4 regions of the Bacillus sp. BACIII genome follow, and region 1 is predicted to be linked to each of the others. Evidence: predicted binding sites of a transcription regulator. Region 1 holds the regulator's gene; each other region holds the start of a gene.

Region 1 (7,421 bases):
GAAGAATTAATTATTCAGATTTTATTTTTCTTTAAGGCAATCTGCAAATGCTTGTGCAATTGTTTGACCATCCTCTTAGGTATAATTATTAACAGTAAAATGATGTTTAAATTTCAAATAGACAGGATTGTTGGTGTTTAAATAGTACTCTGCATCCTTAGTAACTGCTTCAAATGAATTATTAAATCTGTTTTTGGAAAATTGAGAGTATCTTGTACTATAGCCGATGCTAACTTAAATAAATTAGCATCATTCATTCGTAATTTGAGATGAATGATAGAAATAAAAAAAGCCCCTCACAAATTCATTGAACTTGTGAGAGACCTCGTATGGCATTACATCTGGCAACCCCTTATGTCCAAACAGGGATCATAATTTTTTACATCATTCCACCCATACCGCCCATTCCGCCCATGTCAGGCATTCCTGCACCGCCGGCGTTTTCTTCCGGTTTGTCAGCGACAACGGCTTCAGTTGTCAGGAGCATTGCTGCTACAGACGCAGCGTTTTGCAGAGCAGAACGCGTCACTTTTGTCGGGTCAACGATACCTTTTTCGATCATGTTTACCCATTCGCCAGTTGCAGCGTTGAAGCCTACGCCGATTTTTTCGTTTTTCAGGCGCTCAACGATGACAGATCCTTCAAGACCAGCGTTGTGCGCGATTTGACGGATCGGCTCTTCAAGCGCGCGAAGCACGATGTTGATACCTGTTTGCGCATCGCCTTCAGCTTCAACTGCAGCGACTTTGTTGTATACGTTGACAAGCGCTGTACCACCGCCGGATACGATGCCTTCTTCAACAGCTGCGCGAGTTGAGTTGAGGGCGTCTTCGATGCGAAGTTTACGCTCTTTCAGCTCAGTTTCAGTCGCAGCGCCGACTTTGATGACAGCTACGCCGCCGGCAAGTTTCGCAAGACGCTCTTGTAATTTTTCTCTGTCGAATTCAGAAGTTGTTTCTTCCACTTGAGCGCGGATTTGGTTAACGCGTGCAGCGATTTTTTCAGTATCGCCGGCGCCTTCTACGATTGTTGTGTTTTCTTTCGTTACCACAACTTTAGAAGCGCGTCCCAATTGTCCGATTTCAGTAGATTTCAGGTCAAGACCTAAATCTTCTGTGATCACTTCTCCGCCTGTAAGAACGGAAATGTCTTCAAGCATTGCTTTACGGCGGTCACCGAAGCCAGGAGCTTTAACGGCAACAGCGTTGAATGTGCCGCGAAGTTTGTTGACAACGAGTGTAGCAAGAGCTTCACCTTCAACATCTTCAGCGATCAGAAGCAATGGTTTGCCTTGCTGTACAACTTGCTCAAGCACAGGAAGGATTTCTTGGATGTTTGTGATTTTTTTGTCTGTGATTAAAATGTAAGGATTATCAAGAACCGCTTCCATCTTATCAGAGTCAGTCACCATGTAAGGAGATGCATATCCGCGGTCGAATTGCATACCTTCCACAACTTCAAGCTCAGTTGTGAAGCCTTTAGACTCTTCGATTGTGATGACGCCATCGTTTCCTACGCGCTCCATTGCTTCAGCGATAAGGCTTCCGACTTCCTCATCAGCAGCAGAGATCGCAGCAACCTGAGCGATAGACTCTTTGCCTTCGATCGGCTTAGAAATTTCTTTTAAGTTTTCGATTGCAACGGTTACGGCTTGTTCCATACCTTTACGCACGCCGACAGGGTTAGCTCCCGCAGTTACGTTTTTCAGGCCTTCACGGATCATAGCCTGCGCAAGAACTGTTGCAGTCGTTGTACCGTCACCGGCAACGTCGTTTGTTTTGCTGGCTACTTCAGCCACAAGCTTCGCACCCATGTTTTCAAACGCGTCTTCAAGTTCAATTTCTTTTGCGATTGTTACACCGTCATTTGTAATTAATGGAGAACCGAATTTTTTCTCCAGAACCACGTTGCGTCCTTTTGGCCCTAAAGTTACTTTTACAGCGTCAGCAAGCGCATCGACACCGCGAAGCATAGCGCGGCGTGCTTCTTCACTAAACTTAATATCTTTTGCCATGTTAACGAAACCTCCTCGAATTTTTAAAAGTATTTATTTGCTTAGCCGATAACAGCTAAAATGTCGCTTTCACGTAAGATTAAGTATTCAGTACCTTCGTATTTCACTTCAGTACCGGCGTATTTTGAGAAGATAATGCGGTCGCCCTCTTTTACTTCTAAAGCAACGCGCTCTCCGCTTTCCAACACGCGACCTGAACCGGCTGCCACGATTTTGCCTTCTTGCGGCTTTTCTTTTGCAGAATCCGGTAATACGATTCCGCTGGCAGTTTTTTCTTCAGATTCTACGAGTTCAATGACAACGCGATCACCTAATGGCTTTAACAATGTAATAACCTCCTCAATAGTATGAATATGTAATTTTAGCACTCAGCTCTAAAGAGTGCTAACACAATTATTATAATAAAGAATCTCACTTCCAATTTCAAGTCATAAGAATAAAAAATTTTCACGCTTACATCATTCTCTCTTACAGCGATTTTCTCCTTTTTTCACGTCTGGTTCACTTATGTTACAATAAGAACAAATAAGTTGATTTTATAGGATAAAGGAGTACATATCATTTGAGAAAACAGTATTGGTATATCATTTTGACATACGTTATCATGCAGCTTTCCGCATTGATCGGCATTCCTTTAATGTACAAATTCGGCTACGCGGGCGGGCATCCTACGAATGCGAATCTCACCATGGCTCAGGGGATTTATTCCGTCGTAAGCTTTTTTATCTGCCTGATTATCGTTCTCTTGATTTTGAGAACCGCGCCGAAGCAGACATTAAGAAACGGGAAGAAAGCATCCGCCGGCATGTCCGTTCTCTGGGCGGTCGCGGGAATATGGCTCGCTTTATTTTCTCAGGGTATCGCCGGAATGATTGAGCAGTATGTCTTTCACGTGAACAGCGGTTCCGAAAACACGAAAGCCATTCTCAACATTATAAAAGCCATGCCGCTCATGATTATCGTTTCTTCTATCGTCGGGCCGATTCTTGAAGAAATCATTTTCCGGAAGATCATCTTCGGTGTATTATATGAAAAAACGAATTTCTTTTTCGCCGGACTGATCAGTTCCGTCATTTTCGGCATTGTGCACCAGGACCTCACACACCTGCTGCTATATACGGCCATGGGCTTTACCTTTGCGTTCTTGTATGTGCAGACGAAACGGATTATTGTGCCGATATTCGCCCATGTCATGATGAATACCATTGTCGTGGTCATGCAGCTCGGCCCCGCCCAAAAATATATTGAACAGCATAGTGAACAAATGCAATTAATTATTGGAGGATTGTTTGTATGAGGAACCCAATGACTTGGGGCTTGATTTATTTCGCAGTCGGCTGTATCTTTACGTATTTGGCCGCAAGCTCGCCGGGAAGCATGTGGTCTTTTTATTCCATACTGCTGATGGTTTTCGCCGCTTATAATATCAGCATCTCGTTTAAAATGTTCGCTTTCTCATTTAAAGTGAAGAAAAATCAAAAATAAAAGAAAAGCCATTTCTCATCATGGAGAAATGGCTTTTTTTATGCTGATACGTCCTGGTCGGATTCGCTGCTGCCGGTCTGCCTTTTCCGATACGCCGCTTTTGAAATCAGGATACTGACCTCGTATAAAATGCAAAGCGGAATCGTAATCATCAAGTGAGACAGCAGCTCAGGCGGCGCAATCATCGCTGCGATCACAAGCAGCACAAAATACGCGTACTTCCTGATCTTCGATAAAAACATCGGCGTGATAACACCGAGTCTCGTTAAAAACATGATCAGCACCGGCATCTGAAACAGCAGCCCGAACGGAATCGTCAGCTGCAGCAGAAAATGAAAATACTCGCTGATTCCGATCACTTGGTTGACATCGAGGTCATTCGAGACCCGCTTCATAAAATCAACGACCAGCGGAAATAAAATATAATAAGAAAATGACACACCGCCGACAAACAGCACGATCGAAATCGGAATATAGCTGAGTGTTACTTTGCGCTCCTTCTCATACAGCCCCGGGCTGACAAACGCCCAAATCTGATAGAGAATAATCGGCGAAGTCAAAATGATGCCGATAATAAACGCGAACTGCAAAAAGATAAACAGCGGATCCGTCAGGTTAAAAGCATTAAGGGTGAGCTCTTTTACTTCATCGGCTTTTTGAAGATACACAATGATAGGTTTTGCCAGAAAAAAGCCGGCAATAAAGAAAACCGTAAAGGATAACGCCACAATCAGCAATCGTTTCCGAAGTTCGGCAATATGCTCCACAAGCGTCATTTGATTCACTCTCATACGCGTCATCCTATCTTACTGTTCTTCTTTCTTTTTTTCCTCTTCTTCACCGGCTAATCCCTTAGTGGCGTTCTTAAATTCACGAAGCGTGTCCCCCGCGGCTTTTCCTAACTCGGGAAGCTTCTTCGGACCGAAAATAATCACCGCCACCACACCGATAACAGCCAGGCTTCCAGGACCGATCATGTGCAGCTCCTCCTTTCGTTATTCAATTTCTTCCAAAACAGAATAATGCTTTAAGAAATAAACCAATGATTGAAGCTCTACAGCTAAATCTATATGATGAATTCGAATGTGATCCGGCACATTCAAACGGGCCGGCGTAAAGTTAAGGATTCCCTTGATTCCGAGCGACACGAGCCGATCGGTGATTGACTGCGCGGCAACCGCCGGAACGGTAAGAATCGCCACGGGTTCATCCTTAATGTGAAGCTCTAAATCATTAAGAGCATAGACAGGCACGCCGCCTACCTCAGTTCCTATTTTACTCTGATTCACATCAAAAGCCATAGATATTTTTGTGTTATTATTTTTTGTGAAATTATAGTGAAGAAACGCCGTCCCTAAATTCCCGACACCGATCAAAATGACGTTCGTCGTTTCATCCTGATCCAGTGTTTTTCTGAAAAATGACAGCAGGTAATCCACATTATAGCCGTATCCTTTTTTGCCGAGCGCCCCGAAATAGGAAAAATCCCGGCGGATCGTGGCCGAATCGACTTTTACCGCATCGCTCAGTTCAGCAGATGAAACGCGCTGCTTTCCTGACGCGTGTAAATTCTTTAAAAAGCGGTAATAAAGCGGCAGCCGTTTTGCTGTCGCCTGCGGAATTTTTGATTGATCCTTGTTCATGATTGGTCCTCCACTTTATACTCAGATGCATCTCTTTTAAAATCACCGTTTTTGCCTCCCGTTTTTTCCATGAGGCAGGTCGGGCCGATGACCATTCCTTTATCCAGCGCCTTGCACATGTCATAAACGGTCAAAGCACAGACTGAAGCGGAAGTTAGCGCTTCCATTTCCACACCTGTACTCCCTTTTGTTTTTACGCTTGCCTGTATATGAAGAACGGCTTCGGAATCCTTTTCCTCCCAGCCGAATGAAATGTCGACGCTGCTTAAAGAAAGCGGGTGGCACATCGGGATAATCGCTGAGGTCTGCTTTGCAGCCATGATTCCGGCCACCTGTGCGACAGCCAGTACGTCTCCTTTTCCGATCTCGCGTTTTTTGATTCTGCTGTACACGTCATGCTTCATGTGTACGCTGGATATTGCAGCGGCAGTACGGACTGTTGAAGATTTATCGCTTATATCCACCATGCGGGCACGGCCTTCTTCATTAAAATGAGAAAATCCATTCATATTTAAACTCTCCTTACTTCTGATCATACACTATTTTCTCCCTGATGTCTTATCCTATAATGTTCCAATTCTGATGTATTGTTTGCTGACAGCAGGTTGATAAGCTACACTTAACTTATTATAACAGAGGTGAAATAATATGATGATCTTACAAATTAATCAGCTGTCCAAATCTTTTGGCGCTGATCCTATTTTAAACAATATAAAGCTTGAAGTCAGATCTCGGGATCGCATCGCCATTGTAGGCAGAAACGGAGCCGGCAAATCAACTCTCCTTAAAATTATCGCAGGTCACCTTTCATATGAAAAGGGTGAATTAATCAAACCGAAAGAATTAACGATGGGATATCTTGCCCAGCACACAGGCTTGGAATCCCAGCTTACCATAAAAGAAGAACTGCTGAGTGTTTTTGATTTCCTGAAAGCAATGGAAAAAGAAATGCGTTCTATTGAAGAAAAGATGGCTACGGCCGCCCCCGCGGAGCTTGAGACACTGATGAAAACCTATGACAGGCTTCAGCAGGACTTCAAGGATAAAGGCGGCTATCAGTATGAAGCGGACGTCCGTTCTATCCTTCACGGCCTCGGTTTCGGAAAATTTGACGATTCCGTGAAAGTGCAAAGCCTGAGCGGCGGTCAGAAAACAAGGCTTGCACTCGGCAAGCTTTTGCTGACCCAGCCTGATCTGCTTATTTTGGATGAACCGACGAACCATCTCGACATCGACACGCTTACATGGCTTGAGCATTATTTACAGGGATATTCAGGCGCCATCCTGATTGTCTCCCACGACAGATATTTCCTTGATAAAGTCGTCAGCCAAGTGTACGAGGTCTCACGGACAGAAAGTAAAAAATACCTCGGCAACTACAGCGCCTATTTAGAACAAAAAGCTGAGCAGTATGAGAAAGACCTGAAGCTGTATGAAAAACAGCAGGACGAAATCGCCAAGCTCCAAGATTTTGTCGACCGCAACCTGGCCAGAGCATCAACAACCAAAAGAGCCCAAAGCAGACGAAAGCAGCTTGAACGGATGGACGTCATGGCAAAGCCGCTCGGTGATGAAAAATCAGCCGCCTTCCGTTTTGACATTACAAAACAGAGCGGAAACGACGTCCTTCGCGTACAGGATGTTTCCATCAGCTATGACGGCCAGCCGCCGCTTTTGAAAAACCTGACCTTCGGCATTACAAGAGGGGAAAGCGCCGCCCTCGTCGGACCGAACGGGATCGGCAAGTCAACCCTGCTGAAAGCCATTAACAATACGCTCAGTCCGAAATCCGGGTCGATCACGTACGGCTCCAATGTCACAATCGGCTATTATGATCAGGAGCAAGCCGAACTGACCTCATCCAAACGCGTCTTGGACGAGCTGTGGGATGAATATCCGGACATGCCGGAAAAAGAGATCAGGACATGCCTCGGCAACTTTCTGTTCAGCGGAGACGATGTCCTGAAACCTGTCCGTTCTCTAAGCGGCGGTGAGAAAGCAAGAGTTGCGCTTGCCAAGCTGATGCTGCAAAAAGCAAACTTTCTCATCCTTGATGAACCGACAAACCACCTTGATCTGGACAGTAAAGAAGTGCTGGAAAACGCCCTGATCGACTATCCGGGAACCCTGTTATTTGTATCGCATGACCGCTACTTTATTAACAGGATCGCCACAAGGGTGCTGGAGCTGTCTCCGGATCATGCAGAAGAATATTTGGGTGACTATGACTATTACACCGAGAAAAAAGCCCAGCAGCTGGAATTGGAAGAAATGAAACG
Region 2 (7,421 bases), 300 kb from region 1:
TTAGGCGCACTCATTACCGACTCCATCAGCTGGCACTGGGTATTTTACATCAACGTGCCGATCGGCATCCTATCGTTATTTTTCATTCTTCGTTACTATAAAGAATCACTTGAGCACAAGAAACAGAAAATCGACTGGGCCGGCGCGATTACGCTGGTGGTTTCCATTGTCGGTCTGATGTTCGCTCTTGAGCTCGGCGGAAAAACGTATGATTGGGACTCCGTTCAGATCATCGGTCTGTTCGCTGTGTTCGCCGTGTTCTTTATCGCCTTTTTCATTGTAGAAAGAAAAGCGGAAGAACCGATTATTTCTTTTTGGATGTTTAAAAACCGTTTATTTGCCACGGCACAGATTCTGGCGTTCCTTTACGGAGCCACATTTGTGATTTTAGCGGTATTTATCCCAATTTTCGTTCAGGCTGTGTACGGCAGCACCGCGACGAGCGCGGGCTTTATTTTGACGCCGATGATGATCGGTTCTGTTATCGGAAGTATGATCGGCGGGATTTTCCAGACGAAAGTGCGGTTCCGTAATTTGATGCTGATCTCCGTGGTCGCTTTCTTTATCGGAATGCTGCTGCTTTCCAATATGACTCCGGATACGGCGCGCACGATGCTGACGGTATTCATGCTGATCTCTGGATTCGGCGTCGGCTTCAACTTCTCACTGCTGCCGGCAGCGTCCATGAACGATCTCGAGCCGCGCTACCGCGGAAGCGCCAACTCAACAAACTCGTTTTTGAGATCATTCGGCATGACACTCGGTGTGACGATTTTCGGAACCATCCAGACGAATGTGTTTACCAACAAGCTGACCGATTCATTCAGCGGCATGAAAGGAGCGGGCGGCGCGATGCAGAACATCGGAAATCCTCAGGACATTTTCCAGGCCGGCACGCGCGCTCATATTCCGCCGCACATTCTGGATCAAATTATTGACGCAATGTCGCAGAGCATCACGTATGTATTCACGCTTGCTCTGGCGCCGATCGTCATCGCGGCCATCACCATTTTGTTTATGGGAAAAGCGAGAGTGAAAACCTCTCAGGAAATGGTGAAAAAAGCGAATTAAAAAAAGCAGTACATGGTATTTGCCATGTACTGCTTTTTTGTTTACTCCGCGAAATGCGGAGCGAGAATGTCTTTCAGCACGTTTGCGCTATGGCTGAATTGAGCCTGTTCTGTTTCATTCAGCTCAAGTTCCGTCACACCGGCGATGCCGTTCCGATTGACGACGGCCGGAATGCCGATAAAGACGTCGTTTACACCGTATTGCCCGTCCAGATATGTGCTGACGGTTAAAATACTGTTTTCATTACGCAAAATCGCTTTTGTGATGCGGGCGAGGCTCATCGCCACTCCGTAATATGTCGCGCCTTTTTTCTCAATAATATGATAGGCGGCGTTTTTCACATCGTTAACGATCTGATCCAGCTCGTCCTGTTTGTAAGCTGCATTTTTCTCCAGCAATTGCTGCACCGGCACTCCGCCGATATTGGCGTGACTCCATACAGGAAGCTCGGTATCGCCGTGCTCGCCGATAATGTGGGCGTGTACGTTTTGCGGAGCGGCTCCGAAATATTCACTCAGCATATAACGGAATCTCGCAGAATCCAGTGTCGTGCCGCTGCCGATGACGCGTTCTTTCGGCAGACCGCTGAATTTCCATGTCGCATAAGTGAGAATGTCAACCGGATTTGTGGCAACGAGGAAGATGCCGTCAAATCCGCTTGCCATGACTTCACCGACAATGCCTTTGAAAATGGCGAGATTTTTTTCGACCAGCTCAAGTCTCGTTTCGCCCGGCTTTTGGTTGGCTCCGGCACAGATGCACACGATATCGGCATCCTTGCAATCTTCATACGTTCCATAAGACGTTTTCACCGGATGAGGCGCAAATGCCTTTCCGTGATTTAAATCCATGACATCTCCCATGGCTTTTTCTTTATTTAGATCAATGATCACAAGCTCATCTGTGATCCCTTGGTTAATTAACGCAAATGCATAACTGCTTCCAACAAAACCTGCTCCGATTAATGCTACTTTGTTCACTCGTTCGTTCATCATGTATGCTTATCCTCCAGTGTTTCGTGGTGTCTGTTTTTATTGTGAAGTATTTCACATTTATATTGTGCACTATTTCACAAACTTTTGCAAGAGAAAAGTTTTGTCTTGAAAACCCCCCAGATTTTTGACAGAATCCTAAAACGGTTGGGTTTTAGGATTCTGTCATCTTTTCAGCTTGATTAAAAATCATTGAGGCGGCGCTTAGTCAGGCATTCTGAGAAATCCTGATTTCTCTATTCTTTAATGCCGAAGATAGCCATTCAAACCAGAATTGTTATACAAACCATTCTTCACATAATCAAAGCCGGGCTGGTTCTGTCCGGGCACTTGGGAGCTGCCATTGTTAAAAATCACTTTGGCGTTGGCCGTATCCGCATTCTCAGGCAGCGTCAGCGTGTAAATTCCATCAGCATTCTTAGTCATGGCTTTCCCCGGCCACGATCCGGTTAATTCTATGGCCCTGCCTCCATCATGCTTATAGATATAAGCATTTACCTGGCCCCAATGGTCCGGATTCTGATAGCCAATGGTGTTGGCTTGAGACGGGTCTTTTTTGACAAACGTATATTCTTGGGTTCTCGCTGCACCCTCGCTGTTCGTTCCGGTTAACTTGATATCGTATGCCGTGCCGATTGGATCTCCTTTTCCGATCGTTAATCGGTCCCCGTCCTTAAACGCCGTCTGCTGCCCATTATTGATCTGATAAACGGCTTTTGTTGTTTTCGCATTTGCACGCAGGGTGACCGTCAGCTGATCGTTGAAAGAATGGACTGCCCCCGTTTGATAATTCTCGAGGAAGACATGAGGCGCATTTCCGATATCGTCAGGATAAAGAACAGCCGCGGATCTGGCATTGATCGTGCCTGTCAGTTTACCGTTCGTTACTTGAAATGAACCGGTGCCGGCTCTATTATCATACCTGCCGTCAGGTAATTTCGTTGAAGCATTGACGGCAACGGAAGACGATCCTGCATTTGCCAGCACAACGCCTTTTGAGCCGCGCTGATTCATAAAGATTTGATTGTTTCCATTCGGATTCGAGAGTTCCTCAGGCTGCCCGGCCATGACATTGTGAAATAGATTGACCGCAGTGATCGCCTGATCTTTAAATAAGGCGCTCCCGCGATCGCCTATTTGACTTTTTCCGGGAAATCTTACACCATTTCCTCCGCCCTCAGGTCTGGAAAAGAAAAGAGGTGTACTTCCTGAGCGGGAACCGATCACTGCCCAGCCTAAACGGATATCGTCATCGCTCATCCATGTTGACTCTTCCTCATCATTGGCATACGTATCATGGGATTCCACCCATGTGACCAATTTGTCCGCAGACACATCAGATGCATAATGGGAAATATTCGACACACTCAGATTGCGGTTCTTCAAGGCGGACCTGATGGAATGCCCATAATTTGAAGCGGTCACATTCATATAATTCGCATAAGCAGTATCTCTGGACGCGCTGTCTTGCAGGATTTCTCCGTATTGGAATTCCGCCGCTGTATTTGTGATATTCGGCCAAAATTGGCTGCCGTAATTCCCGTCATCCGGAAGCTCTATATGCTTGGCGGCATCATAGCGGAATCCGTCTGCTCCGTCATTCAATGCTCTTTCCAAGAAGCGTTTCAGATAGGTTTGCACCTCAGTATTTTGAGTATTCCAATCATACAGCCCCAGCAGTGAATTTTGGGTGACATCCCATCTGTCCGACCAATTTTTAATTTGTGTGTTTCCATGGGTCCAGTTTGGAATACGCTTAATCTCGTCAGAAATCGCGCCATAATCACTGGTCGTATGATTGATGACCGCATCGACAATGACTTTTACGCCATATTTTTCTGCGGCTGCGCACATGTCCTTAAATTCTTGTTCAGTTCCTAAGTAACGGTTGCCGATTTGGTACGATGTCGGCTGATACAGCCAGTACCAATTACTCATGCTTTTATCTCCTTGGTTCCCTTCCTTAACTTGGTTAATCGGAGACGTCTGAATGGCCGCATAGCCCGCATCACGAATATCTTTCATATTTTGTGTTAACGTATTGAACGACCAATTCCAGGCATGAAGGATGGTTCCGTTTTTGACTGAAGATGCGGTCACCTCATTTGATTTGTCTGCAGTTTCAGCGTTTGCAGTTGCAGGCCCTGACAAAACCAAATGAAACAGCAATAAAAATCCGGCGAATAACGGCAGTAAAGAGGTTTTGAATCGTTTTTCAAACATTTTTGACACTCCTTATTTGATTTTTTGAAGACTGACTGCGGAGTCAAAAATTCCTCTTACCCTTTCTTCAGCTTCCTCCTTTCGACTGTTGTGAAGACTGGAGAATTTTGTTAACGCTTTCATTTCAACTTATCACACTCCCACTATCAAAGCAACGTGGCAGAGTGAAATCAAATCTATATTCCTATCAGATCAACAAAAAAAGAAACCACCTATCAAGATGATTTCTTTTTCACTTCTTTTATCGCTCTTCTGTAAGACAGCTTCACAATGACATACCGAAGCAAAAACAGAACGCCTCCGCAGACGATAAAAAGAAAGATCATTTTCAGCCAAGCAAAGAATGTATGGGGCAGCCCCCTGTCGTACATCGTAAGCGCAGCTGCCGCAAAAGCGACCGCAATTGAATCGATCCGCTGCTGCTTCACTCGTTTTCGCAGTTCTTCCTTGGTATCTATTCTCGGCATGAGCATTCCCGACGCTCCTGCTCTGATACAATAATAAACAATTATAATGAAGAAAACCGCCAAGCTTCCGGCCCATTCCCTAAACGGACAGTTCAGGACAAGTCCGCGTACGATGATATCAAGCAAAGACAGTGTGCCCACAAGCATTCCGACTTCTGACCAAATCATTCGTTCTTTCTCTTTCACACTCTCACTCTTTCCATTCACGTTTGAAAGTCGGTTCCGATGCTGATTCATGACTTCCTCCCGTACTTTTAAGAATGGCTTACAACTCCCATTATATCTTGCCGATTCATAATGATAAACCGAAATATCATTGACAAAAACGTTTAATAAGGACCCCATTTGATCAAAACGCCTATGCAGATAAACACCAGTCCGATCACAAACCAGATCAGCGCCAGCGGAACCATAAAGCGAAGCCACTTTACGTACGGAATACCGCTTGCGGCCAGTACGGCCATCAGTACGCCCGATGTCGGATTGACACAGTTTACAACGCCTTCTCCGAGCATGACCGCTTCAACTGCCACCTGTCTCGTGATGCCCATCAGATCGGCAAGCGGAGCCAAAATCGGTATAAATACGACCGCCTCCCCCGATCCTGATGAAATCAGAAAATGAAGCAGAGCACTGGAAATATACATTCCGATTGCGCCTGCCATCGGGCTGAAACCGTGGAGCAGTGACGCAAGTCCATTAACTACCGTATCAAGCAGCTTTCCGTGTTCCAGGATAACGGAAATGCTTCTCGCCATTCCGACAATCAGCGCGCCGTAAACGAGACCCTGGCAGCCTGTGATAAACGTTTTTGCGATATCATTTGCCGCCATCCCCGCAATCAGTCCGGACACGATCGAGATAAAAATGAACACGGCGGCCATTTCTGAATCAGACCAGCCAAGGGTTAGCGCACCGTACAAAAAGCCGGCAAGCGACAAAGCCGCAACAGCCAGAATCAGCTTATGGCGGACAGTAAACGGGACATGCTTGTCCTCCTGATCAGAAACCTGCCGGATTGAGCCTGCCGCCGGAAACCAATCGTTCCCCAGCAGACTGGCGTCCTTTGCTTTTCTGAGTCTTCTCGTATACCGATAAATATATAAAATAGATGATAGCAGAAAACAAATGTAGACGGCAATCCGCAGGCCAATGCCGGAAAACATCGGCAGCTCCGCGATGCTTTGTGATAACCCGAGCGGTGAAGGTGATAGAATCGTCGCGTTAAACCCCGCATAACAGCCGATATAAATGACGGCTGCTCCGGCCACGGCATCCCATTTCAGCGAACGGGCGACGATCAGGCCGATCGGAATAAAACCGATTACGGAATTGACGACGATGCCGGTTGTGCCGAGAATCGAAAATAGAGATCCGACAATCGCAATAAACAGCAGCTGTTTTGTGCGGAACGTACTGATCACGTTATTAATCAATCCACTGATGGCGCCCGTTTTCTCTAAAATCGCAATGGTGCCGCCCGTAAACAGGATCAGAAAGATAATCGGTGCGGAACTTGTCATCCCTTCCTGAATCGCGGTAAAAAAGGCGATCGGGCTGACAGGGGACTGATCCAGAGAATGATAACTTCCAGGGACGGCAGATGTCACACTGCCCTTTGTCACCCTGTCGAATTCTCCAGCGGGAACGATGTACGACGCTATCGCGCAAAGTAAAGCGACAATGAACAGCAGCACATAAGCATCGGGCATGACAAACATTTTTTTCTTTTTCAATACAGGTTCGGTCTTCGGCACAGCCATAACATCACCATCCCGCTTTAAATTTATAAACTATTCAGAAAATACAGATATGTGCTATATTATATACAGACCGATTGCCTGTTTTCAATATCAAAAATAAAAAACAGACAGCTTTTGAAGGAGGACTTACGGCATGAACAGACTCACAGAGCATGACAAACAAGTCATTATGGATATTTTTAACCACCTGCACGCCCATCCCGAAGCAAGCTGGAAAGAATATCAAACGACTGAATATCTGGCTGAAAAACTGAAAGCGTCCGGCTGTCGGACCCGCACGTTTGATGATTGTACCGGAGTTGTCGGCGAAATCGGAGAAGGCTCCCCTGTTGTGGCTGTCCGGGCGGATATTGACGCGCTGTGGCAGGAAGTGGACGGTGTTTTTCAGGCGAACCATTCATGCGGACATGATTCACATATGACGATGGCGCTCGGCACGATGATGCTTTTAAAGAGTCAGCCGAAGCTTCCGAAGGGAACCATCCGCTTTATTTTTCAGCCGGCAGAAGAAAAAGGCGGCGGGGCGCTGAAAATGATTGAAAAAGGCGTGCTTGATGATGTTGACTACTTATACGGCGTGCACGTACGCCCCGTACAGGAAACGGCAAACGGCCGATGCGCCCCCTCCATTCTGCATGGCTCAAGCCAGCATATTGAAGGCCTGATTATCGGAGAAGAAGCCCACGGCGCGAGGCCGCATCTCGGGCTTAACAGTATTGAAATCGCCGCCCTTCTCGTGCAGAAACTCAGCTTCATTCATCTCGATCCCGGCATTCCGCATTCGGTGAAGATGACAAAGCTTCAGGCAGGCGGAGAGAGTTCCAATATCATTCCGGGAAAAGCCTCCTTCAGCCTTGATCTCCGTGCGCAAACCAATGCCGCCATGGAGAAATTAACCGCCGAAA
Region 3 (7,421 bases), 1.1 Mb from region 1:
AGCGCCTTTATAGCGGGCTTCCGCCAAAAAATGTGCGTCAGGCGTTCTCGTTAACGGAACGTTTGAACCCCATGTGATGATATAGCCGGAATTGTACCAATCACTGCTTTCCGGAACGTCCGTCTGGTCGCCCCAAATTTGCGGGGACGCCGGCGGAAGATCCGCATACCAGTCATAGAAACTGAGCATAGGGCCGCCGATTAAAGACATGAATCGCGAACCTGATGCGTAGCTGATCATGGACATCGCCGGAATCGGTGAAAAGCCGACATTCCGATCAGGCCCGTATTTCATGACTGTATACAGCAGAGAGGCTGAAATCAGCTTCAGCACCTCGGACCATTCAGCGCGCACAAACCCGCCTTTTCCTCTTGCCTGTTTATAGGACTTCGCTTTTTCAGGATTTTCAACGATTGATTTCCAAGCATCAAGCGGATTTTGATGCGCCTGCAGTGCTTCCCGCCACAAATTGATCAGCACACCGCGCACGTACGGATATTTCACACGGAGCGGGCTGTAGATGTACCACGAAAAACTGGCGCCCCGCGGACAGCCTCTCGGTTCGAAATCAGGCATATCCGGGCCTGTTGATGGATAATTCAAGTTTTGCCCTTCCCACGTGACAATTCCGTTTTTCACATAAATGTTCCAGCTGCAAGACCCTGTGCAGTTAACACCGTGGGTGGAGCGAACGACTTTGTCGTGCTGCCATCTGTTTCTGTATACATTCTCCCAATCGCGATCTTCGCGGGTGGTTTGGCTATGTTTATTTGAATGGTGTTCGATAGGAGAGAAATAATTCAATCTCCTAAACAACGGACTCATTTTCTTTTTCTTCATGAAAGTTCACTCCTTCCGAGTCAGGTGATGCTAAGTTCACTATAAACAGAGACAGCGTATTTTCTTGTGAACTATGTCACACACTCTGCTTTTTTCACAAAATATTCACATAAAGGAGAAGGAAGGACTTTCACAGATGAGAAGGCTGCGTTCATTCAACGATCAAAAAAACCGGCTCTATTTAAGAACCGGGCTCGGCATTTTCATCTTGTGATGTATGCAGATACCGCAAAAATAATTGATAGGAACAAAAGACGTTTTGCTGAAGCATGGCCAAAAAATTCATTTGCAGCCGCGGATGGTAAGACATCATTTTTTTAAATATGCAATAAGGGATATTAAGAATCAGAATGTCTGAAGTGGCATTGACTTTGATAAAAGGCGATAAATACAGCCCGCCTTTTTCATCAATCGGAAACACATCGCCTTTTTCCCACAGCGCAACGGTTTTCGAGCCTTCAGGGAGCCTGCTGTCCATAAAACGGACACTGCCTTTTAATACAATATAAACGGATTGAGAATGAAGAAAGGATGGAGACCGATCAGATGAGCCGCGGATAAACGTTCCGTTTTTTAGCAAGGTTTCCACAATCGATAGAGGCACTTCATTAAACATGGGAAGTTGTTTCAGAAATAATAAATAGTCACACTGATTCATAGGAAAGCCTCCTGTGTTAAGGATAGCTTTAGTGTAGCTCGATTGAGCCTGTGCAGCAGTGATATATTTCACAGCTTGTATGATGAATGTCACTTACCGGAAGGATGACTGCATTTAGAATCAAATAAAAAAGGAGGGTTTCGATGAAGGTGCTTGTTCCGAAGCAGCACGGCGCATGGGCCATGCTGCTGATTCCATTTTTACTCGGGATGGTCAAGGGCGGTCCCGTTCTCTGGCATATTCCGCTCTTCCTAGGCTGGCTTTTCCTTTACTTGGCGGTTTATCCCGTTACGCTCGCCTTGAAAAAGAGACAACTCAAGCCCTATCAAAAGTGGATATATGTTTACGGTTTTCCGGCTTGCTGCTTCTTGATCATTTCTGTTTTTCATAAGCCGCCGCTCATCTGGATTGGCGTTACTTTAGTGCCGCTGTTCCTCATCCATATGTATTTTGCCCGCCGAAAAAACGAACGGGCGCTCGTGAATGATATGGCGGGAGTTCTGTTCTTTTGTTCAGGCGGGCTTGCGAGCTGCTGGCTGGGGACGGGGGCTCTTGACGGCTGGGCTTGGTTTATTCTCTCTCAATCTGCTTTATTTTTTATCGGGAGTTCCTTTTATGTGAAGTCGGTCATCCGGGAGAAAAGAAACAGAGGATTTGCATACTGGTCATGGGGTTATCACCTGCTGCTCCCCTTTTTATCCGCTCTTCTCGGAGCAGGATGGGCATTTTTTGCTTTTATTCCAAGCAGCTTGCGGGCATGGTTTTTTCATGGAAGAGATTGGCCCGCGAAAACGATCGGCATTTTGGAAATCGTGAATGCCAGCTTCTTTTTTGCCGTCATGTGCATGTTTATATAAAAAAACAAGGACAGCGGTGTCCTTGTTTTTTCAGTCAATATTGCAAATCTCCAGCGGACAATTTTCACACTCGATCTCGCATCGCAAATAGTCCAGCTTGTGCAAAATAATTTTTCCGGATTCGTCTATTGAAATAACCCCTTGTTTTCGGAGATCTCCCAGCATACGGTTGACACTTTCCCGTGCCGCCGCGCAAAACTTTGCCAAATCCTGATTTGTCAGCACAATGTTAATCAGAATGCCGTCGCTTCGTTCCACCCCATAGCTGTTTGATAAGCGGATAAGGGTGGAGTAGAGCGCTCCCTTTTTGCCGTGAAGAAGCAGATCCCTGATTTTGGACTGGATTTTCCGGAGGTGGGTGCTCATCCATTTCATAAATTCAAATGTCAAAGCACCGTTTTGGATTAATTCCTTTTCGAGCTTGTTTTTATTAATGACGAGCACCTCGCCATCCTCCAGCACTTTTGCACTGAGCATATACCTTGGCTCTTCGGTGAAAAGTGTTAATTCCCCGACAATATCATGCTTTTGGCAGATTCTAAGCGTCAGGTCTTTTCCGTCAGATGTCAGCTTGCCGATTTCAATGAGCCCTGATTGAATCAGATAAAGCTCTTCTGCATCCATTCCTTCCCGAAACAAATACGTGTGTTTTTCCATTTTTCTTTTCGTGCTGATTGATTCCAGCAATTCATGGAGATCGCTGGAGATAAAATCACTATCAGATGGTCGAACAGAGAGAAAATTCATGAGCTCACCTCGAAGAAAATCACGTTGCGTATGTTTATTGTAACGTGAATTGATTTGTACCCATCGAGAAAAAATTAACAATCTTGTGAATGCCCCAGTGTTAATTGAGGCTCTGACTGTTTCTCTCCGTGTGCGTTTTCATTTTTTCCTGCCAATACATCCATATGACAAGGACAAAGCTGGCTAACGCCACTTCCGAAAGCGCCATAAAACCAATCGCGTATTGGCCTGTTGCCTGAAATACACTCGCCAAAATCAGAGGAGGGAAAAATCCTCCTAATCCGCCCATGGCAGACACAATACCATTTGCAATACCCGCTTGCTTCGAAAAATAGAAAGGCACGAGTTTAAAAACGGTCCCGTTTCCTATACCTGAGCAGACCGCCACCGTTAATGTCCCAAACGTATAAAGGCCGATCGTCGGTGAGAACGATAAGATAATTCCTGATAATGTAAGTCCCGCAAAAACAACCATCAGGATGCGAAGCGGGCTTATTTTATCAGCCAGAAATCCACCTGCTGGCCTGAGCAGCGTTGATACGGCAATAAAGCCAGCCGTCCGCAAACCGGCATCCGCCGGACTCAGTCCAAAGTGCTCTGCCAGAAAGTTCGGCAGATAGATAGTGAAGGCGACAAAAGCCCCAAACGTAATAAAATAAAACATGCTCAAAAACCACAGCACATGATTTCGGTAAACGGCTTTGATTTGGGTTTTTACGGAGACTTTGACCTTCTTCTCATGCCGGTCGCCGAACAAAACGTGCAGCAATGCGAAAACAGCCAGCAAAACGAGATACATCCGCACGGCTGCTTTCCATCCCGCGGCCTGAGCGATAACCGGCGCCGCAAAAGTGGTAATGGCGGTTCCGATGTTTCCGGCTCCGTAAATCCCATTGACGACACCGTGCTTTTCTTTCGGATAATATTTCGGAAGGGATGTCACCCCAATGGAGAACACCGCTCCCCCGATCCCTAAGAAAAAACCGCCTGCGATTAAATCAAACAGAGAGTTTGCGATACTGATCCAAAACACAGGAAACAAAAGCAAGATGAAGCTGATCATAAACATCAGCCGCGCGCCAAACCTGTTCGTTAAATACCCTAAAGGAATGCGGAGAAGCGACCCGAGGATAACGGGAATCGCCGTCACCAAAGAGATCTCGCCTTTGCTCAAATGAATATCTAATGTGATTTGAGAAATGAGTGATGAAATCAGCACCCACACCATAAATCCTGCCACCAAGCTTAATGACTGTAACGATAATTGAATATGTTGACGATTGATCATTCGGCTTGCCCCTTTCAATGATTCAATATCAGTCTTATCATACAAAAACCCGGCAAACAGGATTGTGAAATACATCACACGTTTTACCCATAAAAAAAGGACAAAGCCCGAAGACTTTGTCCTTTCATCATCATTACATTTTTTCCGGAGCCGATACGCCGATCAGCTGAAGCGCATTGTTCAGCGTAATTTGCGTTGCCTTCATTAAAGCAAGGCGTGCGCGGCTTTTCTCTTCATTTTCTGGATCGATGACTTTCTCCGCGTTGTAGAAGCTGTGCAGAGCGGAAGCCAGATCATAAATATAGTTTGTGACACGGTGCGGGATTCGTTTTTCCGCCGCTTCTGCCACTGCCTCAGGGAAGCCGCCGATTGTTTTCAGCAAGTCATATTCTTTTTCTGATTGAATATGGCTGAAATCAAGATCCGCCGCTGGTTTAAGTCCTTGCTCCTCCCCTTGGCGAAGCATGCTGCAAATACGGGCATGTGCATATTGCGCGTAATACACAGGGTTTTCGTTAGATGTCGATACGGCAAGGTCCAAGTCAAAATCCATATGCGTATCAGCGCTGCGCATCGCAAAGAAATAACGGACCGCGTCAAGACCGACCTCTTCAATCAGATCACGCATCGTGACGGCTTTCCCCGTACGTTTGCTCATCTTCATTTTTTCGCCGTCTTTATATAAATGAACGAGCTGAATGATTTCGACTTCCAATGTGCCTTTTTTGTAACCGAGCGCTTCAATTGCCGCTTTCATACGCGGAATATAGCCGTGGTGATCCGCGCCCCATACATTGATGAGCTTGTCGAATCCGCGGTCAAGTTTGTCTTTATGGTATGCGATATCCGGCAGCAGATAAGTGTATGAGCCGTCTTTTTTGATCAGCACGCGGTCTTTGTCGTCGCCGAACGTTGTGGAACGGAACCATGTCGCGCCGTCCTCTTCGTATACATGGCCCTTTTCGCGAAGCGCCTCGAGCGCCTGATCAATTTTTCCGTTTTCATATAGTGACGTTTCAGAATACCATACGTCAAACGGCACGCGGAAATTCTCCAGGTCGGAGCGGAGTTTATCAAGCTCGTACTTTAAGCCGTATTCACGGAAAAATGCCCGGCGTTCGCTCTCCTCTTCATGTACGAAGCGGTCGCCGAAATCTTCGGCAAGCTTTTTCCCGATAGCGATAATATCTTCACCGCGGTAGCCGTCTTCCGGCATCGGTTTCTCGAGACCGAGCGCTTCAAAATAACGGACTTCAACGGAAAGCGCCAGATTGTTAATCTGGTTGCCCGCATCATTAATATAGTATTCGCGGCTCACATCATAGCCCGCTTTAGAAAGCACGCTGCACAGCGCGTCACCTACCGCCGCGCCGCGCGCATGGCCTAAATGAAGATCTCCCGTCGGGTTGGCGGACACGAATTCAACCTGAATCTTTTCGCCCTGTCCGACGTTTGTCTCACCGTAATGTTCACCCGCTTCAAGCACGGACGGAATCAGTTTTGTTAAGTAGCTGTTGTTCATGTAAAAGTTGATAAAGCCGGGCCCCGCAATATCCATTTTTTCAATGGAAGCCTTTCCTTTATCAAATGACGCCACGATCTCCTCGGCGATTTGGCGCGGCGCTTTTTTTGCGATTCTCGCCAGCTGCATCGCCATGTTTGTGGAATAATCACCGTGTGTTTTGTCTTTCGGTGTTTCTAACAGTACGCTTGGAATCTGGCTTTCTTCCGCCAGGCCCGCTTTCAGAACGGCCGCTTTGATCTCTTCCTTCAGCACGTCCTTCATTTGTTCCGCAATGTTCATGCCTTTGTTTCCTCCTTATATTGGATCGTCATGTTATGTACATGTTCTTGGTTTTCGCCTACAGTCATGTTATATGTCAGTTTGACGGAGCCTTCCGAACCGCCGACATCAGATTGAATGTTTTTCGTTTCCGTACGGAGCTCCATTTGTCCGAACGGCAGTTTATATTGAGTGAGTGTCGATGCCCCCGGAATGAACCGCTGTTTCATTTGGATGGCGCCCGATCTCATTACGAGAATCTCTTTTTCTGTGATCTTGACGACCGTTTTAATCTTGCCCAAATCATGCTCTTCGTGATAGGAAAGATACGTTTTGCCGTTTCTCACGTAATAGAATCCACTCGATGTAAATTCAACCGACTCTTCTTCGGAGCCGTTATGAATGAATGATTGCACATGAATGGCTACTGGTGTCTCCTGTCTCATGCTGACACTTCCTTTTCATCATCCCGCTTAACCTGAATAGTATAAGTTTTCAAGGGAAAAAGTTCAACCGCTTCCTCCTATCTTACCATCTTTGCTGATTGGTTTTGAAGATAAACATGATTTTTAAGGAAAATGAAAAAACCGGAAATCCTAGGCTGCGGGATAAATGCGGTTCCTTCGGCGGACGGCTTTGTCAAAGGGGAAAAGTTTGCGGTATTTTTGCGTTATCCTTCCGAATGAAAATGATAAAATATGTCATATACATAACGTGGAAGGGAGGGATTCGGAATAGTGGCGAGTGTTGTATCGTCTTCAGCGGTTGGAGAAAAAATCAACGAATGGTATATGTACATTCGAAGGTTCAGCATCCCGGACGCCGAGTACTTGCGGAGAGAAATCAAAGAAGAGCTTGCAAGCCTGGAAGATGACCAGGATCTTCATCTGTACTATTCTCTCATGGAATTCCGCCACAATCTGATGCTCGAATACCTCGAACCGCTGGAATCGCAGCGGATAGAAGAACAGCCGAGACTATCCGATCTGCTCGCGGATATTGATAAAAAGCAGGCCCGGCTGACCGGACGCCTTGATTATTATTTTAATTTTTTCCGGGGGATGTATGAGCTGGAATGCCGTGAGTATCTTTCAGCGATTCAGTTTTTTAAGAAAGCTGAAAGCAAATTGACGTACGTTACAGATCAGATAGAAAAAGCGGAATTTTACTTTAAGATGTCAGAAGTCTATTACTATATGAAACAAACTTATGTTTCAATGGACTATGCGCGGCAAGCTTATTTAATTT
Region 4 (7,421 bases), 1.3 Mb from region 1:
CGGCATAAGCTCAAGCCGTTCAGCGGCGCTTAAGATTGCGACGTCGCCTGTGCCGCCCTGACCGGAATGGCAGGCATTGATGATCGCCGTCTCAATCGGGTACAGGTTCAGCCATTTACCGCTCAGAAAACCGACGGCTATCATCGTAATGACAATGGATAAAATGGTAATGATATTGCTGATATTAAACGCTGCAATCAGTTTGTCCCACGGTGTCATTGAAACGCCGATCGCAAATAAGAGCGGATAGGTCACGGCTGTCGAGAAAAAACGCGAAACGCCGAAAGCTCCGTTTTCAATCGAGGCCGGCGCCAGCCTGAACAGCTTAATAAGCACGGCAAGGACGAGCATCACGACAGGAGCCGGAAGCTGAAAGAAATCATGCGCCAGCATGCCGACCAAATACAGGGAAACCGCTAAAATCCCCCCCGAAGCGAAAAAAGACAGATTAAAAGCATTGTCATTGGCCTGCTGTTCCAATACAGGAGCGGATTGATCAGACTTATCAACCTTCCCGTTGCCCGTCCATTCCGGCTTGCGTTTCCCGATGACATTCAGCAAACCCGATAACATAATGGCACACAGGCTGCCGAGCATGATGGACGGCAGCACAAGCGCAAAGGCATCTCCCTGGGACATCGGCATCATATCGGAGTAGCCGATGGATAAAGGAATCGCGCCCTCGCCGACACCTCCCGCCATAATCGGGACGACAATATAAAGCAGTGTGTGCTGAAAACCGAGCCCGAGCAGCGTCCCGACGCATAAGCCGACGATGGCGGCCGCGATCGAGCCGGCGATCAGCGGAATGAAAATCTTGACGAAAGCTTTGACGAGAGTCTCTCTTTTCATCCCCAGAATACTGCCGACGACGATACCGGCAATAAATAGATAGAGAAAGTTAGAGTTTTCTGTGAATTCTGTTGTTGATGTAATAATATCTTTCGGAAGCAGGTGGTAGTAGACGACAGCGGACGGAATAAAGGTTGCGAGGATCGCAGGGCCGCCGATGGAACGCACGATCGGAATGGATTTTCCGATCTGGCCGAAGGTAAATCCGAAAAAACTCATGACGGCAATCGATGTCAGGATGTCGCTTTTTACATCGTGTTTCATGACAAACACCGTAATAAGCAAGAAGAGCAGGATATAGATAGGAAGAGGAATAATGCCGATTCTTATATTCATTGCTCTGGCAAACCAATTATCAGTCCGTTGCTGTTTTTGGAGTGAATCCGTTTGCAAATTTGGTTGAAGTTCTCCCATGCTTGTTCCCCCAGTCGTTATGTAGTGAAAAATATCCCCATTTAAAGTATACTAAAAAATTTAAATTGTTCATATATTAGGAATTTACTAGAAAACTTGCTTTCCCCTCTTTTCTTTCTCAAAAAGGCGATTTGGCGGCCTTTCTCGCTGAATAAAGCATTTTGTTCGCCACACGAATAAAAAAGAGGTACGATATGGAAGGGACAAAAATCCTAGGTGCCGACATAAAATCTCTACAAATTCGACATTAATCGGTCACAATTTCAGCCTATTTTTAGGTATATCGATCTTTTTTTTTAGGCGGAATCGTTGTAAAGTAATGATATTGAATCATTTCTATGACAGCCGCTGCCCCCTAGGGAGTGCAGGCTGATAATTCATTAGTTTTGACAAATTTGTGAAACATTGAGCAAATATATCATTTCTTGTGAAATGCCGAGCAATGGTTTTGTCGTGTTTGTGAAATGTTGAGCAATTTACCAGATTGGAGGAAAAACATCATGAGTGAGTTGGTTTTAGCCCGCATACAATTTGCATCTACAACATTGTTTCACTTCCTGTTTGTGCCTATGTCTATCGGGCTTGTGTTTATGGTTGCTTTGATGGAGACGCTTTATGTTGTCAAAAAACAAGAGACCTATCTCAAAATGGCTAAATTTTGGGGACATCTCTTTTTAATTAACTTTGCTGTCGGCGTCGTCACAGGGATTCTTCAGGAATTTCAGTTCGGATTGAACTGGTCTGATTATTCCCGTTTTGTCGGAGACGTATTTGGCGCTCCGCTTGCGGTTGAAGCGCTTTTGGCGTTCTTTATGGAGTCTATTTTTATCGGATTATGGATTTTCGGCTGGGACCGTTTATCTAAAAAAGTGCATTTGCTTTGCATTTGGCTTGTATCCTTCGGGACGATTATGTCATCTTTCTGGATTTTGACGGCAAACTCATTCATGCAGGAGCCGGTCGGCTTTGCGATTAAAAATGGCCGCGCAGAAATGAATGATTTCGGGGCGCTTTTGACAAACCCTCAGCTTTGGGTTGAATTCCCTCACGTCATTTTCGGGGCGCTTGCAACTGGTGCTTTCTTTATCGCCGGTGTCAGCGCATATAAATTATTGAAGAAAAAAGAAGTGCCTTTCTTCCATAAATCTTTCAAGCTTTCAATGATTGTCGGTCTGATCGCCGGTATCGGCGTTGCGTTCAGCGGACATATGCAGGCTGAGCATTTAATGGAATCGCAGCCGATGAAAATGGCTGCCAGTGAAGCGCTTTGGGATGACAGCGGTGATCCTGCTGCGTGGACGGCCTTTGCGAACATTGATACGAATAAAGAAAAAAACACATCAGAAATTTCAATTCCTTACGCACTCAGCTACTTGGCTTATCAGAAGTTCAGCGGCAGTGTTAAAGGGATGAAAACTCTTCAAAAAGAATACGAAAAAACGTACGGAAAAGGCGACTATATCCCGCCTGTTAAAACGACGTTCTGGAGCTTCCGCATCATGGCGGGTGCTGGCGCGCTTATGATTTTCGCCGCGATTGCCGGCTTTATTCTGAACCGCCGCAAAAAGCTTCATACAAGCAAGTGGTATTTACGGGGCATGATCGCACTGATCGCATTCCCGTTCATTGCGAACTCTGCCGGATGGATTATGACTGAAATCGGCCGCCAGCCGTGGACGGTCATGGGGCAATTGACGACCGCACAATCCGTTTCGCCTAACGTAACGACGGGATCTCTGCTGTTTTCAATTATCAGCTTCGGCGTCATGTACTTGATTTTAGGCGCGCTGCTTGTTTTCCTATTCGTTCGTGAAATTAAAAAAGGTGCGGACCATGATGATCACAAGGATGTTCCTGTATCAACAGATCCGTTCAGTCAGGAGGTCTACCATGGGGTCACTTCATGATCTTTGGTTTATACTCGTTTCGATTTTGTTTGTCGGATTTTTCTTTTTAGAAGGTTTTGATTTCGGTGTCGGCATTTCGACCCGATTTCTTGGCCATAATGAATTAGAACGCAGAGTGCTGGTTAACACCATCGGCCCGTTCTGGGATGCGAATGAGGTGTGGCTGATCACAGGTACGGGAGCGATTTTCGCGGCATTCCCGAACTGGTATGCAACGATGCTCAGCGGATATTACATTCCGTTTATCATTATTCTTCTTGCCTTGATGGGCCGCGGCGTGGCATTTGAATTCCGCGGGCAAGTGAACAATCTGAAATGGGTCAAAACATGGGACTGGGTAATTTTCTTTGGAAGCCTTATCCCGCCGTTTGTATTCGGCCTTATCTTTACAAGCTTGTTCCGCGGTGTGCCGATTGACGGACACATGAACATTCACGCTGGTTTTTCAGATATTGTGAACGTGTATTCCGTTCTTGGCGGAGCAGCCGTCACCCTTCTTTCATTCCTGCACGGTTTAATGTTTATCACCCTGCGCACGATCGGTGATTTACAAGAGCGTGCGAGAAAAATGGCAAAACGCGTAATCGGTGTTATCTTTCTTGTTGTACTTGCTTTCTTTGCGATGTCTGCATACGATACGGATATGTTTACACGCCGGGCAAACATCACGATTCCAATATTCGTGCTGATTGTCATCTGCAACGTTCTTGCCATTGTGTTCATGAGCAAGAAAAAAGACGGCTGGGCATTCGGTATGACCGGCGCGGGTCTCGCTTTGACAGTCGCGATGATTTTTATCTCCCTGTTCCCGCGCGTCATGGTCAGCTCGCTGAAAAGCGCGTATGACTTAACAGTAGCTAACGCGTCTTCCGGTGATTATTCACTTAAAGTCATGACAATTGTCGCACTGACTCTGCTGCCGTTTGTCATCGGCAGTCAGATCTGGAGCTATTATGTCTTCCGGAAACGCGTCAGCCATAAGGAGCCTATGACTTATTAATGGGAAAAGACCTGTTTCTTTATAAAGGAATGAAGCGGATTCTTGCGATCATTACGGGATTAACGATCATACAAACGGCCGCCATTATCTTGCAGGCGGAATGGCTGAGCCAGGCGGTAACCGGATTATTTAACGGGAAGCGGATTGCTTCTCTTTATCCGGTTATCGGCTTTTTCCTGCTTGCGTTTTTGGTCCGGCATGCGGTGACAACGGTCCGGCAGAAAATCGTGTACCAATATGCCGCGCAAACCGGCGCAGACTTAAGAAAAAGATTTCTTGAGCAATTGTTCCGTCTCGGCCCCCGCTTTGCGAAAAAAGAGGGGACAGGCCGGATGGTGACGCTGGCGATGGAAGGCATCAGCCAGTTCCGCCGCTATTTAGAGCTGTTTCTGCCGAAAATGGTCAGCATGGCGATCGTGCCGGCTGCCGTTGTCATTTACGTGTTTTTTCAGGATAAAACATCGGCTTTGATTCTGATTCTTGCGCTTCCGATTTTGATTGTATTTATGATTCTGCTCGGACTTGTCGCACAGAAAAAAGCCGATCGCCAATGGAAGTCCTATCAGACGCTTTCCAATCATTTCGTGGATTCGCTCCGCGGACTGGAGACATTGCGGTTTTTAGGATTAAGCAAATCACACAGCAAAAATATTTTTCATGTCAGTGAGAGATACCGCAAGGCGACGATGAGCACGCTCCGGGTCGCGTTTTTATCATCATTCGCCCTTGATTTCTTCACGATGCTGTCGGTGGCGACAGTGGCGGTGTTCCTCGGCTTGCGGCTGATAGACGGACAGATTCTTCTCGGTCCGGCATTGACCGCGCTGATTCTCGCGCCTGAATACTTTCTCCCGGTCCGCGAGGTGGGAAATGATTACCACGCGACATTAAACGGGCAGGAAGCGGGAAAAACCATTCAGGCGATTTTGGCGCAGCCCGGTTTTAAAGAAGAAAAGCCGCTCGAGCTTGATACGTGGACTGACGGAGATGAATTACAGCTTACTCGTTTGTCCGTCCGTGAATCGATGTCTGAATTTAATCTGTCCTTTAAAGGGAAGAGAAAAATCGGGATTATCGGGGAAAGCGGCGCGGGAAAATCGACTCTCATTGATGTGCTGGGCGGCTTTTTAGAGCCTGCGTCCGGTGAGATCAAGGTAAACGGTGAATCCCGCTCGCATCTGCAGTCGGACGGCTGGCAGAAGCAGCTGCTCTATATTCCGCAGCATCCGTATATTTTTGATGACACGCTTTTGAATAATATCCGGTTTTATCATCCTGATGCTTCCCGTGAGGAAACAGCGCAGGCCGCTGCTTCAGCGGGTCTTTCCGAACTGATCCGTGATCTGCCCGGCGGTCTTGACGGCCGGATCGGCGAGGGCGGACGGGCGCTCAGCGGAGGGCAGGCTCAGCGTGTCGCGCTGGCCAGAGCCTTTTTAGGAAACCGACCGATTCTCCTTTTGGATGAGCCGACCGCTCACCTTGATATTGAAACAGAGTATGAAATAAAAGAAACGATGAAAGACCTGTTTGAAAATAAGCTTGTTTTTCTGGCCACTCATCGTCTTCACTGGATGCTTGAAATGGACGAGATTATCGTGCTTGATGACGGCGCGGTAGCGGAAATCGGCACCCACGACGAATTGATGGCGAAACAAGGCGTATACGCCAAACTTGTAGAGGCGCAACTGGGGGAAAGAACATGAGGAAAGAAGAATGGATTCTGCCGTATATGAAGCAAAATGCCCGTTTGTTTGTTCTTGTGATTTTTTTAGGCGCGGTGACGATTTTTTCGGCGGCCTTTCTCATGTTTACTTCCGGTTTTTTGATCTCAAAGTCGGCGACAAGGCCTGAGAATATCCTGCTGGTGTACGTCCCGATTGTGGCCGTGCGGACCTTCGGGATCGCCCGTTCAGTCTCCCGGTATGCCGAGCGTCTGACGGGGCACCATATCATTTTGAAAATCGTGTCCGACATGCGGGTGCGGCTTTACAATATGCTGGAGCCGGCCTCTCTCATGCTCTCTTCCCGTTTCCGGACGGGCGACATGCTCGGCATTTTGGCTGAGGATATTGAGCATTTGCAGGATGCGTTTTTAAAAACGATTTTCCCCGGGGTTTCCGCTTTGCTGCTCTATGCGGCATCCGTTATCGGGCTCGGCTTTTTTTCCTGGCCGTTTGCCGCTCTTGCGGCGATTTACCTGTTTGTATTAGTTGTCTTATTTCCGGTTGTGTCGCTTCTTGTGACGAGAGCGAAAAACATGAGGCTGAAAAGCGGACGGAATACGCTCTACAGCCGGCTGACCGATGCCGTGCTCGGCGTGAGCGACTGGATGTTCTCGGGACGTCAGGCCGCCTTTATTTCCTCTTATGAAGAGAAAGAAAAGGCGTGGTTTGACCTTGAGAGCAAGCGTCAGCGATTTACGAGGCTGCGCGATCTCGCCGCACAATGCTTTGTCGGCGGCTTCATATTGATCATGCTGTTCTGGACGGCGGGTCAGTATGCGGACGGCAGTATGGCCAACACGATGATCGCGGCCTTTGTGCTTGTTGTATTTCCATTGACGGAGGCGTTTCTGCCCCTTTCGGATGCGCTGACGGAAGTGCCTTCTTATCAGGATTCGATCAGAAGAATGAGTAAGGCGGCTCCGGAGCTGCGGGGGCGTGAGGTGAAGCAGTCAGATGAGAAACTGGATGTCACTGATGTGACACTGACGTTTGATAACGTGACATTTTCTTATGATCAGCACAGTCATGTGCTTGACCGCTTTTCCTTCACTCTCCGCCAGGGTGAAAAAATGGCGCTGCTCGGCAGGAGCGGCTCCGGTAAGTCGACCTCTCTCGCTTTAATTGAAGGCGCCTTAGTTCCCGATTCAGGCAAAGTGACACTGAACGGGCTGGAAACTGCGGCCGTGCAGGATCAGATTTCCTCAGCGGTGGCCGTTTTGAATCAGAAGCCTCATCTTTTTAATACGAGCATTATGAACAATATCCGGCTCGGAAACGGCAAGGCGAGTGATGAAGATGTTAAGCGTGCGGCGCGGCAAGTGAAGCTGCACGACTATATTGAATCACTGCCTGACGGGTATGAAACGTCCGTGCAGGAGACGGGGATACGTTTTTCAGGCGGGGAGCGTCAGCGGATCGCACTTGCCCGCATTCTGCTCCAGGATACGCCAGTCATTATTCTTGATGAACCGACGGTCGGCCTTGATGCGGTCACTGAACGCGAATTGCTTGATACGATTTTTG

What was found. Region 1 encodes Rex, which represses fermentation and respiration genes when NADH is low (regulators of the CRP and FNR family bind a similar motif). Its sites were predicted from a motif close to TTGTGAAATATTTCACAA; they were not measured.
Region 2: a site for Rex is predicted at 2,106-2,123, ahead of ACXN9U_RS12965 (L-lactate dehydrogenase). Genes of this name have one in related genera too.
Region 3: a site for Rex is predicted at 905-922, ahead of ACXN9U_RS17355 (nitrate reductase subunit alpha). Genes of this name have one in related genera too.
Region 4: a site for Rex is predicted at 1,662-1,679, ahead of ACXN9U_RS18055 (cytochrome ubiquinol oxidase subunit I). Genes of this name have one in related genera too.

What each region holds. Positions count from the first base shown of each region.
Region 1 is NZ_CM174437.1:2,376,767-2,384,187, forward strand. Features, by position in the region: gene groL (chaperonin GroEL) at 380-2,014, opposite strand; gene groES (co-chaperone GroES) at 2,056-2,340, opposite strand; gene ACXN9U_RS11440 (CPBP family intramembrane glutamic endopeptidase) at 2,577-3,311, shown strand; gene ACXN9U_RS11445 (YdiK family protein) at 3,308-3,499, shown strand; gene tatC (twin-arginine translocase subunit TatC) at 3,538-4,299, opposite strand; gene ACXN9U_RS11455 (twin-arginine translocase TatA/TatE family subunit) at 4,306-4,476, opposite strand; gene ACXN9U_RS11460 (redox-sensing transcriptional repressor Rex) at 4,495-5,142, opposite strand; gene moaC (cyclic pyranopterin monophosphate synthase MoaC) at 5,139-5,651, opposite strand; gene ACXN9U_RS11470 (ABC-F family ATP-binding cassette domain-containing protein) at 5,791-7,421, shown strand, end outside.
Region 2 is NZ_CM174437.1:2,675,782-2,683,202, forward strand. Features, by position in the region: gene ACXN9U_RS12960 (MDR family MFS transporter) at 1-1,071, shown strand, start outside; gene ACXN9U_RS12965 (L-lactate dehydrogenase) at 1,113-2,066, opposite strand; gene amyE (alpha-amylase) at 2,307-4,286, opposite strand; partial or broken gene ACXN9U_RS12975 (DUF6773 family protein) at 4,505-4,990, opposite strand; gene ACXN9U_RS12980 (YfcC family protein) at 5,083-6,516, opposite strand; gene ACXN9U_RS12985 (M20 peptidase aminoacylase family protein) at 6,650-7,421, shown strand, end outside.
Region 3 is NZ_CM174437.1:3,522,753-3,530,173, forward strand. Features, by position in the region: gene ACXN9U_RS17355 (nitrate reductase subunit alpha) at 1-840, opposite strand, end outside; gene arfM (Crp/Fnr family transcriptional regulator ArfM) at 1,022-1,498, opposite strand; gene ACXN9U_RS17365 (YwiC-like family protein) at 1,642-2,355, shown strand; gene fnr (fumarate/nitrate reduction transcriptional regulator Fnr) at 2,386-3,102, opposite strand; gene narK (nitrate transporter NarK) at 3,203-4,390, opposite strand; gene argS (arginine--tRNA ligase) at 4,524-6,194, opposite strand; gene ACXN9U_RS17385 (YwiB family protein) at 6,191-6,619, opposite strand; gene ACXN9U_RS17390 (response regulator aspartate phosphatase) at 6,911-7,421, shown strand, end outside.
Region 4 is NZ_CM174437.1:3,655,820-3,663,240, reverse strand. Features, by position in the region: gene cimH (citrate/malate transporter CimH) at 1-1,266, opposite strand, end outside; gene ACXN9U_RS18055 (cytochrome ubiquinol oxidase subunit I) at 1,767-3,173, shown strand; gene cydB (cytochrome d ubiquinol oxidase subunit II) at 3,157-4,173, shown strand; gene cydD (thiol reductant ABC exporter subunit CydD) at 4,173-5,876, shown strand; gene cydC (thiol reductant ABC exporter subunit CydC) at 5,873-7,421, shown strand, end outside.